DNA from 4 places in the Janthinobacterium sp. TPC_1 genome. Region 1 is predicted to be linked to each of the others. Evidence: predicted binding sites of a transcription regulator. Region 1 holds the regulator's gene; each other region holds the start of a gene.
What was found. Region 1 encodes FNR, which switches genes on or off when oxygen is low (the NO sensors DNR and NnrR bind a similar motif). Its sites were predicted from a motif close to TTGATNNNNATCAA; they were not measured.

Region 1 (4,103 bases):
GGCCTGACCTTGCTGACGCGCGAAGAAGTGACCTTGCAGCCAACGGAAACGCTGGGCTGGCCGATCCGCCTGCGCGTGCCGCACGGCGTCGGCGAGAAAGGCTCGAACAAGATTGCGATCGAATTGCAATCGCTGGACGACCCGTCGCTGCATGTGCGTGAAAGCGCGGTATTCATCGTGCCACGTTAACAAGGAAAGGCGGACGGGGACCGGGTGCCCTCGCCGCCGCCACGAAGTTGCAGGAAGGCCGGTTCCCGCATGGGGACTGGCTGATTAAACAGGAGAAATAGCATGTCCGACAGTCTGAAACTGCAACCTCCCGTTGCCCCGTGGTACAAGCACCGCTGGCCATGGCTGCTGATGATCGGTCCCGGCCTGTCCGTGGTCGTCGGCAGTTTCATGGGCTATATTGCGTTTACGCAACCCGATGCGCTGGTGGTGGGCGATTATTACAAGCAGGGCAAGGCCATCAACCAGGATTTGAAGCGCGACACGGCCGCCAGCAACCTGGCGATGGATACCAGCCTGTCGTATGACGTCGCTGCAGCGCGCCTCAGCGGTTCCGTGCACAGCTTCGGCAAGGCGTACCAGGGTCCGCTGCAGCTGCACCTGGCGCATGCGACGTTGCCGGAAAAGGATATCAAGCTGCTGGTGCAGCCCGATGCGGCCGGCAATTTTTCCGTGACGCTGCCGATGCTCGAACGCAGCCGCTGGCAGGTGCTGGTGGAAAACGATAAGCGCGAGTGGCGCCTGTCCGGCATCTGGACCTGGCCGTTGCAGCGCAGCATCGCGCTGCATGCGGATGAAGAACTATAACGTACAGTGCCGGGAAAACCGTAGCGAGCGGCAGTGATTTGTGGCTGAGAAGCACAGCTGTGCTATAGCACAGCGAGCATCGCAGGCCGCAAAGCGCGACGCGCAGTAGGTTTTGACGGTGCTGTTATTTGCAGACGTCCGTACCGGCCGTAATGGCCTTCAGTTTCGCCGGCTGCAGGATCTCGATCTCGCGGTTGGAGACGCGCAGCCAGCCTTCCTTCTTGAATTTCGACAATAAGCGGCTGACGCTCTCGATGGTCAGGCCCAGGTAGTTGCCGATTTCCTCGCGCGACATGCGCAGCTGGAATTTGCTGCTCGAATAGCCGCGCGCCTCGTAGCGCGACGCCAGGTTGACGATGAAGGCGGCAAAACGCTGCGTCGCCTGCATATTGCCCAGCAACAGCATCACGCTTTGCTCGCGCGTGATTTCCTGGCTCATCATGCGGTGGAAATGGCGCAGCAGGGTCGGCATGTTGCCCAGCAATTGTTCCAGGCTGGAAAACGGGATTTCACACACTTCACTATCTTCCAGGGCCACCGCATTACAGTGGTGGCGGTCGGCGCTGATGGCGTCCATGCCCAGCAGTTCGCCGGCCATCTGGAAACCCGTCACCTGCTCTTCGCCGCCGGGATTGATCTGGTACGTCTTGAAGTGGCCCAGACGGATCGCGTACAGGTTCTGGAACGAGTCGCCGATGCGGAACAGCGAGGCGCCGCGCACGATCTTGCGGCGGCGGCCGATGATCTGGTCCAGTCTGTCCATGTCGCCCACATCGAGGCCCATCGGCAGGCACAATTGATGCATGCTGCAAGTCGAGCATCGCGCACGCAACGCCTCCACGTTCACGGTGGGCAAGGTTGGAGTGAGTAGCGCTTCAGTCATGTCGGTACCTTTTAGAAAATGCAACAACAAGTTTACTGCATACAGGGTTGCCGTGTGCCAATTTCACCGCAATTTCGCTGAATAAACGACGTTCCGACTTTAATTATATGGCAACATCGTCAAAAGGCCGTACGGGGCAGGCAATTTGCGCGGTGGCGCTTGCCAAGCTGGGGCATTGATAGGAAAATTCCTGACAGCATTATCTGCCGCCTGTGCCGCCCGGTACTGAAAAGGAAATCATGAAGCCTCTCGGCATCAAAGCAAAAGTCGCGCTGGCCACCAGCCTGACCTCGATCGCCATGATCGCGCTGGTCACGATGATCCAGGTGCAGCACATGCGCGACGATTTCACCCGAGTACTGCTGAGCCAGCAGTCGTCCCTGATCACCCGCACCGCCGCCGAACTCGACGACAAGCTGGCCATGCTGCTGCAGATCGTCACCCTGACGGCCAGGCAGCAGCCGCCGGAACTGATCGCCCAGCCCGCCCAGTTGCGCCAATACTATTCGCGCCGCTCGATGCTGGTGCTGTTCGACGACGTGCTGGTGCTCGACGCGCATGGCGCCGTCGTGGCCGACATGCCGGAAGTGGCGGGGCGCGCCGGCATCAATGTTGCCGAGCGCGAATACTTCCAGACCGTCCTGCGCACGCGCCAGCCCATGATCACGGAACCGATGCTGGGCAAATCGAGCGGCATGCCCATCGTGCAGATGGTGGCGCCCGTGCTGGCCGCCGATGGCCAGGTGGCCGGCGTGGTGATCGGCGTATTGCGCCTGTACAAGGACAACCTGCTGGGCCGTTTGCGTTCGGAAAAGATCGGCAAGAGCGGCTATTACTTCATCCTCACGCGCGGCGCCGTGCCGCGCTACGTGCTGCACCCGGACACCAGCCGCTTGCTGCAGCCGCGCCTGCCGAACGCCAACCTGACGACGACCCAGCTGCTGAAGGACGATGGCGAAGGCAGCATGGTCAGCACCAACAGCCGCGGCATTACGGCCGTCAACAGCTTCAAGCGCCTGAAATCGGTGAACTGGCTGCTGGCCGCCTCGCTGCCCATCGACGACGCCTTCGAACCGTTCGATGGCGTGCTGTACCGGCTGGTGCTGTGGAGCATCCTCGCCTCGCTGCTGGCCGCGGCAGCAGTGCTGGGCTGGGTTACCGTGCGCCTGCTGTCGCCCCTGGTGCGCCTGCGCGATACCCTGCAGGCGCTGCGCACCAGCGGCAGCCGCTTCACCCCCGTACCCGTGCAGCAGCGCGACGAGATCGGCCAGCTGACGGAAGCCTTCAACGGCCTGATGAGCGAACGCGACCGGCTGCAGCAGGAGCTCGAAGCGCGCGCGGCGGAGCTGGAACAGGAGCGCGACCGGGCCGAGGCGGCCAACCGCGCGAAGAGCGATTTCGTGGCCAACATGAGCCATGAAATCCGCACGCCCCTCAATGCCGTGCTGGGCATGGTGTATCTGCTGGGAAATACCAAGCTCGATACGGAACAGCGCAAGTATCTGACCATGGTGCGCGTGGCGGGCCAGTCGCTGCTGGGCATCCTCAACGACGTGCTCGATTATTCGAAGATCGAGGCGCGCCGCATGGAATTGTCGCCCGTCGAATTCGACCTCGACGAAGTCATGAACACGCTGGCCACGACGATGACGATGAATGCGGGCGAAAAGGAGCTGGAACTGGCATTGCCGTCGAGCCCGACGTGCCGCGGCGCCTCGTGGGCGACGCCCAGCGGCTGCAGCAGATCCTCGTCAACCTGGCCGGCAACGCCATCAAGTTCACGGAGCAAGGCGAAGTGGTGGTGGCCGTCAGTCTGGCCGAGAAGGACAACGGCCGCGCCTGGCTGCGCTTTGAAGTGCGCGACACGGGCATCGGCATGACGGAACTGCAGCAACAGCAGCTGTTCGCCGCGTTTTCGCAGGGCGACCAGAGCATCACGCGGCGCTTCGGCGGCACGGGCCTGGGCCTGGCCATCAGCAAGCAGCTGATCCACATGATGGGCGGCGACATCGCCGTCGCCAGCAGCGAAGGCAAGGGCAGCCGCTTCTGGTTCAGCGTGCCGTTCGACATGCTGGCGCAGCCGGCCGAAACGCGGCGCACGCCCACCCTGGGCCAGCTGCGCCTGCTGGTGGCCGACGACAACCGCACCACGCGCGAGCTGATCGTCAAGCTGATCGAGGCGGGGCTGGCTGGCCGACGAAGTGGATTCCGGCTTTGCCGCCATCGAGCTGTACCGCGAGCGCCTGGCGCAGCAGCAACCGTACGACGTGGTGCTGGCCGACTGGCACATGCCCGTGATGGACGGCCTGGCCACGGCCAAGGCCATCCGCCAGGCGGCGGCCGGCCAGCGCCAGCCCATCGTGGTGATGGTCAACGCCTTCGCCCGCAACCACCTGGAGGAAAT
Region 2 (4,103 bases), 2.3 Mb from region 1:
GTCTTCGTAGCGCAGGCTGTCCTTACGGATGTAGGGCGCCATGTAGGTGTCGAAGGAGCTGAACGCCTGTGCACCGGCCCACTCGTTTTGCAGGGTGCCGAGGAAGTTGACGATCTGGCCGATGGCGCTCGACATGTGCTTGGGCGGGCCCGATTCGATCTTGCCCGGCACGCCATTCAAGCCTTCGTGCAGCAGGGTGCGCAGCGACCAGCCGGCGCAATAGCCGGCCAGCATGTCGAGGTCGTGGATGTGCAGCGCCGCTTCGCGGTGCGCGGCGCCCACTTCCGGCGGATACACCTGGTCCAGCCAGTAGTTGGCGATGACCTTGCCCGACACGTTGAGTATCAGGCCGCCCAGCGAGTAACCCTGGTTGGCGTTGGCGTTGACACGCCAGTCGCGCCGGTCCAGGTATTCATTGATGGACGCGGCGACGTCGACCTGGCCGCGCATGGATGGAACTGCATTTGTCGTCATGAAACCTCCAATAAACACAACATGCGGTGTTTTTATGGAGATTAATCACTAAATATAGTGGCGTCAAAGGGCGCGTGCAGTTGCGTGGCGAATCCTTGATGCAGGTGAAAAATACACCTCAGCCGGTTTTGTTCCAGCGCGTTTCGCGCAGGATCAGCCAGCTCGCGAAAAAGAACGCGGCGCCGCAGGCGGCGACGCTGGCGACGGAGGCGGGCAGCACGTGCGTCCAGATTTCCAGCGGCGTATAGGTGCTCCAGCTGGCCACGCGCGCGTCGAAGGTGACGTAGTTCGCCAGCAGCCAGTAGATGGCCAGCAGGCCCGTGCAGATGGCGGCCTGACGCAGCAGCGGCATCTTGCTGCGCGCGAACACGGCCAGCAGGAACAGCAGCAGCACGCCCGGATACGCGCCCAGTACTTCGGGCGACAGCACGGAGAGGGTTCCCGCGTCATAGCCATCGGCCGGGCCGGCCCACTGCACTTGCAGCGCGGTGAGGAACAGGGTGAGCAGGAAAATCAGCAGCGGTTTGCGGGTCATGGCGGGCAATCGGAGGGAAGAAAAGTGGGGCATTTTACAGCCAGGTCAAGCAAGTTGAACGCGCGCCAGCCATGCATGCATTCCTTCACCTGCGTCAAGGACTGGGCGGCATGGGCGGGGCTATAGTCTGCACCCTGAGCCGATACAGGACTGAGAACACCATGATGCTTGAATCAACCACCGCCACCCGCGTGGCTGGACCGCTGGAACTGGTCTGCCCCGCCGGCAGCCTGCCCGCCTTGAAAGCGGCCGTCGACAATGGCGCCGACACCGTTTACCTGGGCTTTCGCGACGCCACCAATGCGCGCAATTTCGCCGGCCTCAATTTCGACGAGAAGGCCATTGCCGAGGGCGTGCGCTACGCCCATCAATATGGACGCAAGGTGCTGCTGGCGCTGAACACCTATCCGCAGCCGCATAACTGGGCCGTGTGGCGCAGCGCCATCGACCGCGCCGCGCAGGCCGGCATCGACGCCATGATCGTCGCCGACCCGGGATTGATGGCCTACGCGGCCCAGCACCACCCGCAGCTGCGCCTGCACCTGTCCGTGCAGGGCTCGGCCACCAACTACGAAGCCATCAATTTTTACCACGAACATTTCGGCATCGCCCGCGCCGTGCTGCCGCGCGTGCTGTCGATGGCGCAGGTCGAGCAATTGATCAGCAAGACGGAAGTCGAGATCGAGGTCTTCGGCTTCGGCAGCCTGTGCGTGATGGTCGAGGGGCGCTGCGCGCTGTCCTCGTATGCGACAGGCGAGGCGCCGAACACCCACGGCGTGTGCTCGCCGGCGAAATCCGTGCGCTGGCTGGAAACGCCGAACGGCCTCGAATCGCGCCTGAACGGCGTGCTGATCGACCGCTACGCACCCGGTGAAAACGCCAGCTACCCGACCCTGTGCAAGGGGCGCTTCGAAGTCAACGACGAAGAGTATTACGCCATCGAGGAGCCGGCCAGCCTGAACACGCTGGCGCTGCTGCCGCAACTGATCGCCATGGGCGTGCGCGCCGTGAAGATCGAAGGGCGCCAGCGCAGCCCCGCGTATGTCGCGCAGGTGACGCGCGTATGGCGCGAGGCGATCGACGCCTGCCGCGAAGGCAATGCGCGCTACGCCGTCAAGCCAGGCTGGATGGCGGCCATGGACAAGCTGGCCGAGGGTCAGCAGCACACCTTGGGCGCGTATCACCGCTCCTGGAAATAGAGGATGAACATGCTAAAACTATCATTGGGCCCCTTGCTGTACTACTGGCCGCGCGCCACCGTTTTCGAGTTTTACCAGCAGATCGCCGGCACCGCCGTCGATATCGTGTACCTGGGCGAAACCGTCTGTTCGCGCCGGCATGAGCTGCGCCTGGCCGACTGGCTCGATATCGCCGACATGCTGGCCGCCGCCGGCAAGGAAGTGGTGCTGTCGACGCAGGCGCTGATCGAGGCGGGCGCCGAACTGGCCACCCTGCGCCGCATCACGGGCAATGGCCGCTACAGCGTCGAGGCCAACGACATGGGCGCCGTGCACTGCATGGAAAAGGGGGCGTCCTTCGTCGCCGGGCCCCATCTGAACCTGTTCAATGGCCCCAGCCTGCAGCTGCTGGCGCGCCTCGGTGCGCGGCGCTGGGTGATGCCGCTGGAAATGGGGCAGACGGCGCTGGCCGAGATGCAGCGCCAGAAGCCGGAAGGGCTGGAGACGGAGGTGTTCGCCTACGGCCGCATGCCGCTGGCGTTTTCCGCGCGCTGCTTCACGGCGCGCAACCGCAACCTGCCGAAGGACGATTGCGGCTACAGCTGCCTGGAAGAGCCGGACGGCCTGCTGCTGCGCACGCGCGACGAAGTGCCCTTCCTCGTACTGAATGGCACGCAGACGCAGTCGGCGCTCGTCTACAACCTGGTGCGCGAACTGGACGCCATGCGCGACATGGGCGTGTCGGTGGCGCGCATCAGCCCGCAGGCCATGCATACGGAACAGGTGATCGCCATCTTCGACCGTGCCCGCCGGGGGCAGGTCAGCGGCATCGGCGCCCAGGCCCAGCTGGCGGCCTGCCAGCCGGCCGGCGCCTGCGACGGCTACTGGCACGGCCAGCCCGGCATGGAACAGCACGCCGCCCATTGAACGCCTCGAAAGGAAGCACCATGCAAGATCAACTGGAAAGATTGCCCGTCCCGGCCCCGGTTCCGGCCAAACCCGGCATGAGCAAGCCCGCCATGTCGTACCGGCTGCCTGAACCGCTGGCCGAATTGCTGTCCAAGCTGCCGCCATATCCCGCCTCGTGGCTGTTCGTGCAGGGTTTGAACCGCCTGCTGGCGCCGCAATTGCCCGACGACGTGCGGCGCAGCCTGGAGGGGCGCAGCTTGCGTTTGCGCCTGCTGGACGCGGGCATCGCCTTCGATTTCGAGTGGCAGGGCACGGTGTTCGTGGCCGAGCGCTATGTCGACGTGCCCGACCTGTGCATCGCCGCCAGCGTGCATGACTTGATGCTGCTGGCGCGGCGCCAGGAAGATCCGGACACCTTGTTCTTCAGCCGCCGCCTGAGCCTGGAAGGCGATACGGAACTGGGCTTGCTGTTCAAGAACACGCTCGACGCCATCGAATTGCCGCCGTTCGACCTGCAGGCGCTGGGACCGCGCCGCGTGCTCGCGCATCTGCGCGACCGGGGCGCGCGGGAAGGCTGAGCGGGGAATTGCCGGCAGGGCGTTCAGTGGCGGCAGTGGCCGCAGGCGCCGCTGCACGAGGCCAGCTGTTCCTCATCCGTTGCTTCGCCCATGAAGCCGGCGTCGTTGACGGCGGCCAGCAAGCGTTCCTGCGTGGCCAGCCGTTCGTCGAATTGCACCGTGGCGCCGTGGCGCGCCAGCGAGACGCAGACGGTGGCCACGCCCGTGACCGCCTCAAGCGCGCCCGTCAACCTGTCGGCGCATCCTTCGTGATCCATTCCAATAATATTCAAGCGCGCTGTCTGCATGGGTTCCTCTTGTTTTTCAGATAAAAAAAACAGCGTAGGCGAGCGGTGCGCATGCCGTCCAGAGCAGCACGCAGGATTTATTTTGTATTTGCGGTTTTATTGATCTGGATTAATTCCTGCCCCTCCAGTACTGCCTGAAACT
Region 3 (4,103 bases), 1.3 Mb from region 1:
TGTGGCGCGACCTTCCCCTGCGCAGCTGTTATGCCTACTGGGCGGTGGTGGCCTTCTTCGTCATGGGCCCGCTGCAAGTGGCCTTGCCTGTGCTGGCCAGCGAACGCCTGCACGGCGCCGCGGCGCTGGGCCTGCTGATGGGTGCGCATGGCGCGGGCACCCTGGCCGGCATGCTGGCGTCCGGCCTGGGCGGCACCTGGCTGCGCCGCCATTTCGGCGCCACCCTGCTGCTCGCCGACGCCGTCGTGGCTTGCCTGCTGATGGCGCTGGGACAAATCAGCACGGCCTGGCACGGCGCGGCCCTGCTGGCCATGACAGGGTTGCTGGGCGGCTATGTGCAGGTGGCCATCTTTACGTGGATACAGCGGCGCGTGGCGCCCGCCATGCTGGGCCGGGCGATGGCGCTGTTCATGGGCATCTTCCTGGGCCTGGCTCCGCTGTCGGCGGCGGCCACGGGCGCGCTGCTGCGCCACCTGAGCGTGGGCGAGCTGTTCTGCGGCGGCGGCGCCCTGCTGCTGGCCGCCGCCGTGGCTGCCGCCCTGTGGACGGACATCCCCCGCATCGCCGGCACCCCTTCGATATCTTCACCTTGAGAAAGTTCTACCATGGATAAAACACGACAAACGGCCCTGAAAGCGGCCTACCGGCAACAAACGCCCGCGCTGGGCATCATCGCGCTGCAGCACCTGCCCAGCGGGCGCACCCTGCTCGAACGCAGCCGCAACGCGCCTGGCGCGCTGAACCGCCACCGCTTCGAACTCGCGCTGGGCACGCACCGCAATGCGTGCCTGCAGGCGGACTGGCGGCGCGACGGCGAAGCGGCCTTCCGCTTTGATCTGCTCGACGCCGTCACGGTGCCCGACGATCCCGCCTTCGATGCGGACGCCGAGCTCGACGCCCTGCTGGCACTGCACCTGGAACAACTGCAGGAGCGGGGCCAGGCCCTGTATTGAGCCGCCATGCTTTACACTTGCGCACTCTCAAGCACTTCGCAGCCAATTGAAAGGACGTCATGATGGATCACCCTCTCCCGCCGCCGGACGGCGCCGTCGCGCTGGACTTCTGCCTGCGCCTGGCGCGCGCCCAGGCCGTGCTGGTACGCCGCTTCGACAGCATCCTGGGCAACCTGCATGGCCTCAGTTTCAGCGATTACCAATTGCTGTACCACCTGCAGCGGGCGCCCGGCGGCCGCCTGCGCCGCATCGACCTGGCCGAACGCCTGGCGCTGACGGCGTCCGGCATCACGCGCTCGCTGCTGCCGCTGGAAAAGATCGGCCTGGTGGCGCGCCAGGCCGATGCGCGCGATGCCCGCGTCGGCTATGCCGTCATCACCGAGGCGGGGCAAGCCCTGCTGATCCACGCCGATGCGACGGCGCAGGCGCTGGGCCAGGAATTGCTGGGCAGCGCCAGCGCGGAGCAACTGGCCCCGCTGTCCCAGTTGCTGGCCAACATAGCCGGCAGCCAGCCCGGCAACGGCTGACGCGTCCCCTTACACCAGCGCCAGCCTGCGCAGGCGCCGCGTGGACGGCCACTGCTCCACGCCCGTTTCGGCGCGGACGGCGGCGCAGCCCGCCAGCACCCGCTTGATGGCCGCCGCGTCGAGCCCCGCATTGAGGGTCAGGCGCACGAGGGCGCGGTTCTTCGCCGTGGCCGGCGCGCAAAACATGGCGCCGAAAATACCTTGCCGTTCCAGCGCCTGGCGCAGGGCCAGGGTGGCCGGTTCGCCGCCCGCCTCCAGCGCCACGATCTGCTCCGTGCCGTCGCTGACGTTGTAGCCGAGCTCGCGCAAGCCTTCGCGCACCTGCAGCGTATGGCGCCGCAAGGCGGCGCGGCGCCCATCGGCGGCCATGATGAAATCGAGCGCCGCCCCCAGCCAGGCCAGTTCATGCGCCAGCAGGCAGGAACTGAAGATGGCGGGGCGCGATTCGGACAAAAAATATCCCTTGAAGCGGCTGGAACAGCTGATGAAGCCGGCGCGCCCGGCAAACGCCTTGGCCAGCGAAGCCGTGCGGAAATGCACGCGGTGTCCCAGCCCCCATTCCTCCACCAGGCCGGCGCCCTGCGGGCCATGCGTGCCCAGCGAGTGCGACTCGTCGACCACCACCACGCAATCGCTGCGCTCGGCGATGTCGAGCAATTCCAGCAGCGGCACCAGGCTGCCGTTGGTGCTGTACAGGGCATCGACGACGATCACGCCGCGGCCATGCTTTTCCACCTGCCGCCGCAAATGCGTCATGTCGTTGTGCAAAAAGGCGACGGCCTGGGCCTGGGCCGACAGCACGCCTTCCCACAGCGACGCATGGGCCTGCATATCGAGGTAGACGGGAATGCCGGGGCCGGCGATACACTGCAGCAAGCCGACGTTGGCCGCCATGCCGGACTGCGCCAGGATGCCATCCTCGCAGCCCATGTAGCGGGCCAGCCGGCTTTCCAGCCGGTGCTGCTCGCTGCCTTCCTGCAAGTACACGGCCGACATCAGCATGCCGCCCGCGTTCGCCTGCAGGGATGCCACCTGGGCCGCCACCAGCGCCGGCTCGGCCGCGATGGACAGGTAATCATTACCCGCCAGAAAGATGGCATCGGCCGGCGTGGGTTGCCAGGCATGCGGATGCTGGCCGCCCAGCAATTGTTCGATGCGCGTGACGTGATGCGCATCCATGCGCCGCACGATGTAATCGGGCAGGCAGTGTTCAGCGCGGACAAACGACGGGGTGTGCAGGCTGGTCATCATGGTCATGAGTTTTCTCCTAGGGAAATGTTTGTTGCAAATTAAAACCTTGACCGTGTTGCCAACCCGTCCATTGACGTATATCAATGTCCAGTCAGATAGTCGTTCAACCAGGAAAAATTACGCGATGATGACGTTCTGGAAAGCATCAAGGCAGAGTCATGACGCAGCAATGGCAAGGACGATGGACATACTGGCGGCAACGCGTGCGCCAGACACTGCTCCATTCGCTGCTGCATGAGCGCGCACCGCATGAGCACCTGGCCACCCGGGTTGCCATGCTGGCCGCCGTGGGCACGGTGGCCATGCCGCTGTACTACCTGCTGTGGCAGTTTTTTTTCCCGCAAGCCTATGAAAACCTGACCCTGCGCCTGACGGGCGTGGGCATCTGCCTGGCGGGCCTGTTCGCGCGCCGCTTTTCGGCCCGCTGGCTGTCGCGCTACCTGCTGTTCGCCCTCAGCTACATCCTGCCGTTCTTCTTTACCTTCATGTTCCTGATGAACCATGCGTCGTCCATCTGGAGCGAATCGCTGCTGATCGGCCTGGTGGTGCTGTTTCATTTCGAGACAAGACTGGCGTGCCGCGCCTACCTGATCGGCACGGGCGCCGCCTGCCTGGCCGTCATCGTGCAGGGCGAAGGCGGCTTCCTGCTGCAGCCCACGGTGCTGCAGCAGCTGCCCGTGCACTGGTTCACCATCGCCGCGCTCTCCGTCGTGAAAGTGGGCGGCAAGGTGCTGGAACAGGAGCGCCTGTCGGGTCTGGCCGCCGGGCTCGGTTCCGTGGCGCACGAGCTGCGCACGCCGCTGACCAGCGTGGAGGCGAACGTGCGCGGCATGCGCCGCCTGCTGCCGCAACTGGCCGGCGAGACCGAGGCCATGCCGCCCCTGCAGGAGGCGCTGTCGCGCATCCAGTTCGAGGTGCGCCACATGCAGCACATGATCGACCTGTTCCTCCTCAGCGCCAGCGCCGTCAACCGCAACCTGGAACCGAGCCAGGTGCTGTCGATGCTGGACATGGTGCATTCCGTGCTCAAGCGCTATCCGTTTACCGGCAACAAGCAGCGCGCCAGCGTCACGCTGGACGTGCGCGCCGACTTCCAGTTCGCGGGACAGGACGAACTGTGCGTGGTGATCCTGCTCAACCTGCTGAGAAATGCGCTGAAAGCCGTGCAGCGGGCCGGCAAGGGCCGCGTGCGCATCATCATCGACGGCGCCCGCCCCGTGCCCCGCCTGCTGGTCATCGACACGGGCTGCGGCATCGCGAAAAACCGCCTGCCGCTGATCTTCGAGCGTTTTTATTCGTATCCCGTGCACAACGGCAGCGGCATCGGCCTGGCCCTGTGCCGGCAGATCGCCCACGCCTGGCAGGCGCGCAT
Region 4 (4,103 bases), 740 kb from region 1:
GGCCTGGCCCTGGCCAGCGTGGCCGTCGCTTACTGGTGCGGCGTACTGTCGATGCCATGGTTATATATTGTGGGATTCGTCATCGGCACGGGCTTCGTCGTCGGCGGCGGCGCCGAACAGGTCTTTTTGACCTTTTTGGTGGGGCGCGACGGCTTGATCGATGCGCAATCAAAATTTGCCGCCACCGAATCGGCTTCGCGCCTGATCGGTCCCGGCCTGGCCGGCGTGCTGGTGCAAGTGCTGTCCGCACCCGTCGCCATCCTGTGTACGGCTTGCGGCTATCTGATTTCCGTCTTCAATCTGCGCGCCATGAGCGTGCGCGACCCACGCCCGGCGCCGTCAAGCAAGCACGCCTTGCGCGACATCGCCGACGGCTTGCTGTTTGTCTGGCGCGAACCGCTGCTGCGCGCGCTGGCCTGGGGCGCCGGTATCTGGCACTTCCTGTTTTACGCCAGCATGGCCTTGACGGTGCTGTTCGCCACGCGCGACCTGGGCATGAGCCCTGGCGTACTGGGCATGACGCAGATGCTGGGCGGTGCCGGCGTCTTGCTCAGCGCCTTCATCGTCAAGCCATTGACGAAGCGCTACGGCGCCGGCCGCACCATCCTGATCGGCCTGGCATCCACCTCCGTGTGCTTTGCCCTGACGCCAACGATTCCCGCCGCACTGTTCGGCAGCGCGGCCGCCAGCGCCGTCGCTTATGCCATATTGATGTTCTTTTTCGATTGCGGCGTGATGCTGTTCTTTATTCCCTACCTGGGCTTGCGCCAGAAGGTCACGCCCGATCCCATGCTGGGCAGGATGACGTCGACCATGCGCTTCCTGACGGTGGCGACGGCGCCGCTGGGTGCGCTGGCCGCCGGCTGGGTGGCGGAACACTTTGGCGTGCGCAATGGTCTGGCCTGCATCGCGGCAGGCAGTATCCTGTTGACGGCCGCCATGGTGTGGGGGCACGCCGCTGCGTAGCGTGCGCACCTGAAGCGATGAATGGGCATACACTGACAAAAGATTGCTTTGGCGACACTATTTCTGCCAAAGCCTGTGAGGTTTGATTTACATCAAGGTTTTAATTGATGTAAATCCATAAGCTGTCTGACATCACTTGAGGAGTACGCCATGTTTAACGCCATCTTATTTCCCACCGACGGCTCGCCGCTGTCCGACAAAGCCGCCGAGACCGCCCTCGCCTTCGCCCAATTGAACAAGGCCAAGCTGATCGCCATCAGCGTGGTGCAGCCTTTCCCGTTCTCGCCGATGGCCGACGGCGGCATCGTGCTCGACGCCAGCCTGTATGAACAACAAATGCAGGAAGCCTCGCAACGCGCCATCGACAAGATCGGCGAAGCGGCACGCGCCGCCGGCGTGCCCTTCGAAGGCGTGGTAGCAGTCTCGCCGAGCCCGCACGAAGAAATCGTCAACGCGGCGCAAACCTATCATTGCGACATCATCTAATGGCCTCGCATGGCCGCAAGGGCTTGAACAAGCTGTTCGTGGGCAGCGAAACGCAAAAAGTGCTGGCGCATACGCACTTGCCCGTCATGGTTCTGCGTTAAGCCAGACCATAGCTACCCCGGCGTCGCGTGCAGCAACTCAGCGCGCCGGCGCCTGCTTCGGCAACAACACCCACACGGCGCCGCTCTGCTTCATGCGGCCCGCATTCTCGGCCGCTTCCGCGCCAAAACCAAAGAAGTAATCGACACGGATAGGCCCGCGAATGGCGCCGCCCGTATCTTGCGCCATCACCAGGCGCTGCATGGGAATCTCGCTATTGGCTTGCGTGGTGGACAGGAACACGGGCGCGCCCAACGGCAGGAAGCGCGAATCGATGGCCACCGAACGCTGCGGTGTCAACGGCACGCCCAGCGCGCCCTTCGGACCTACTTTCGGGTCGGGCAGGCGCTCCTCCTTGAAGAAGACATAACTGGGATTGGCATTGAACAATTCATCCTTGCGCGTCGGGTGGCCGGCGATCCACGCCTTGATGCCCTGCGCGGACGCCTGGCTCAGGGTCAGTTCGCCCTTGTCGACCAGGTAGCGGCCGATCGATTTATACGGATGGCCGTTTTGATCCGCATACGCCACGCGCACGGTTTCCTGCGTATCAGTCAGCTGCACGCGCCCGGAACCCTGCACTTGCAGGAAGAACGCCTCGACTTCGTCATCCACCCACAGCAATTCCTTGCCCGTCACGGACGTGGCGCGCTCGATGTCGGCGCGCGTGGCGTACGGGATCACCTTCTTGCCGACCAGCTTGCCCCGCAGGCGCATGTTTTTCAATTCCGGATACACGCCGGACAAGTCCACCGAGACCAAGTCGTCAGGCACCTTGTACAGCGGTGTCTGGTATGGGCCACCGCGCTTGCGCGCGCCGTGCAGCAGCGGCTCATAGTAGCCGGTCACCAATCCAGTATTGGCGCCATCAGCGGTAATGACTTGATTTGGCACAAAGAGGTCTCGAAAAACAGGCGGATGGCCTTGTCGCTGTCGGCATTCACCTGACGCGCAATCGTGCACGATTCCTTCCAGTCCGGACGTTTCACCAGCACGCCGCACGAAGCCATGAAGGCGGGCCAGGCGGCGCGCATGTCGTCGCGCGCCCAGCCGGGCAAGGCGGCAAACTTGGCGGGCACGAAGGTGGGCGCCGCCACATCCGTGGCATCCTTGGCATCGGCGGGCTTGGCCGGCACCGGCTTGACGACGGTCGGCGCGATGGGCGGCGCCTTGCCGCTGGCAGCGGGCGGCGCAGGCGGCGTGGTACAGGCGGAAAGTGCAAGCGCGACGGCGCCGATTGAAACGGGTAGACTACCGCGTGTCAACAGACGGCGGGTAAATACTAAGCTGCGGGTAAATAACATAGGGGTGCGTATGTGGATCTTGATGATAGAGGCGCTGGTGGCGTTCTTCTTGCTGGCATTTATAGTCTGGTGGACCATGTATTCGGGCAAAAAGCCCGCACCGCCGGCACGCAAGCAGCTCAGTGAAGAAGAGGACGCCACCGAAAAACTGAAGTAAGGGGGCAAGCCCCCCCGGCGTTTCCTTAATGCAAGGTACGCGGCACCGACAGCACGAACTCGGGAATCGGCGCGTCGAACTGATGGCCATCTTCGGCCACGCAAAAGTACTCGCCGTGCATCGAGCCTTGCGGCGTGGCCAGCATGGTGCCGCTCGTGTATTCGAACTGTTCGCCCGGCTGCAGCAGCGGCTGGTGGCCAACGGCGCCCAGGCCGCGTACCTCTTCCACCTTGTTGTCCGCATCGGTGATGACCCAGTGGCGCGAAATCAGTTGCGCGCCAACAGTGCCACTGTTGACCACGCGAATCGTGTAGCTGAACACGTGCCGCCCCTGGTCGGGTGCCGATTGCTCGGGCAGGTACTGCGTCTTGACCGTTACCGTAAATTCATAAGTCGACATCGTCATCCCTTCAGTAGTCATGAATGTCGCGCGTGGCTCAGCGGCCACTGCGCGGCGCATATTCTGTATTTCAATAAAGCATGGTAACGGCGTCAAGCGTAAAATAGCGCATCTTCGCATTTTCTACTCTGAGCCTTTAGCCACCATGACAACATTCCGTATCGCTCCCAGCATCCTGTCAGCCGACTTTGCCCGCCTGGGCGAGGAAGTGCGCAACGTCGTTACCGCCGGCGCCGACATCATCCACTTCGACGTGATGGATAACCATTATGTGCCGAACCTGACCATCGGACCGCTGGTGTGCGAAGCGATCCGTCCGCACGTGCAAGTACCGATCGATGTGCATCTGATGGTCAAGCCTGTCGATCGCATTATCCCGGATTTCGCCAAGGCTGGCGCGAACATCATCACCTTCCACCCGGAAGCGTCGGATCACGTCGACCGTTCGCTGCAGCTGATCCGCGACAACGGCTGCAAATCGGGCCTGGTATTCAACCCGGGCACGCCGCTGCACTACCTGGAACACGTGATGGACAAGATCGACATCATCCTGATCATGTCGGTCAATCCGGGCTTCGGCGGCCAGTCCTTCATTCCGCAGGCGCTGAAGAAAATCGCCGAAGCGCGCCGCATGATCGACGAATCGGGCCGTGACATCATGCTGGAAGTCGATGGCGGCATCAAGATCGAC

Region 2: the regulator FNR is predicted to act here: its motif matches at 1,094-1,107, upstream of ubiU (ubiquinone anaerobic biosynthesis protein UbiU).
Region 3: the regulator FNR is predicted to act here: its motif matches at 2,802-2,815, upstream of cqsA (alpha-hydroxyketone-type quorum-sensing autoinducer synthase).
Region 4: the regulator FNR is predicted to act here: its motif matches at 1,049-1,062, upstream of ACQVLG_RS11210 (universal stress protein).

Annotation. Positions count from the first base shown of each region.
Region 1 is NZ_CP195157.1:1,544,668-1,548,770, forward strand. Features, by position in the region: gene ccoG (cytochrome c oxidase accessory protein CcoG) at 1-189, shown strand, start outside; gene ACQVLG_RS07505 (FixH family protein) at 292-816, shown strand; gene fnr (fumarate/nitrate reduction transcriptional regulator Fnr) at 941-1,699, opposite strand; gene ACQVLG_RS07515 (cache domain-containing protein) at 1,939-3,579, shown strand; partial or broken gene ACQVLG_RS07520 (ATP-binding protein) at 3,471-3,707, shown strand; gene ACQVLG_RS07525 (response regulator) at 3,901-4,103, shown strand, end outside.
Region 2 is NZ_CP195157.1:3,808,707-3,812,809, forward strand. Features, by position in the region: partial or broken gene ACQVLG_RS18705 (ribonucleoside triphosphate reductase) at 1-474, opposite strand, end outside; gene ACQVLG_RS18710 (hypothetical protein) at 593-1,009, opposite strand; gene ubiU (ubiquinone anaerobic biosynthesis protein UbiU) at 1,171-2,208, shown strand; gene ubiV (ubiquinone anaerobic biosynthesis protein UbiV) at 2,218-3,114, shown strand; gene ubiT (ubiquinone anaerobic biosynthesis accessory factor UbiT) at 3,135-3,674, shown strand; gene ACQVLG_RS18730 (heavy-metal-associated domain-containing protein) at 3,698-3,961, opposite strand.
Region 3 is NZ_CP195157.1:222,032-226,134, forward strand. Features, by position in the region: gene ACQVLG_RS01100 (MFS transporter) at 1-593, shown strand, start outside; gene ACQVLG_RS01105 (GIY-YIG nuclease family protein) at 606-953, shown strand; gene ACQVLG_RS01110 (MarR family winged helix-turn-helix transcriptional regulator) at 1,016-1,480, shown strand; gene cqsA (alpha-hydroxyketone-type quorum-sensing autoinducer synthase) at 1,490-2,737, opposite strand; gene ACQVLG_RS01120 (sensor histidine kinase) at 2,935-4,103, shown strand, end outside.
Region 4 is NZ_CP195157.1:2,281,396-2,285,498, reverse strand. Features, by position in the region: gene ACQVLG_RS11215 (MFS transporter) at 1-966, shown strand, start outside; gene ACQVLG_RS11210 (universal stress protein) at 1,117-1,452, shown strand; gene ACQVLG_RS11205 (universal stress protein) at 1,452-1,553, shown strand; partial or broken gene mltA (murein transglycosylase A) at 1,591-2,789, opposite strand; gene ACQVLG_RS11195 (hypothetical protein) at 2,692-3,012, shown strand; gene apaG (Co2+/Mg2+ efflux protein ApaG) at 3,038-3,412, opposite strand; gene rpe (ribulose-phosphate 3-epimerase) at 3,558-4,103, shown strand, end outside.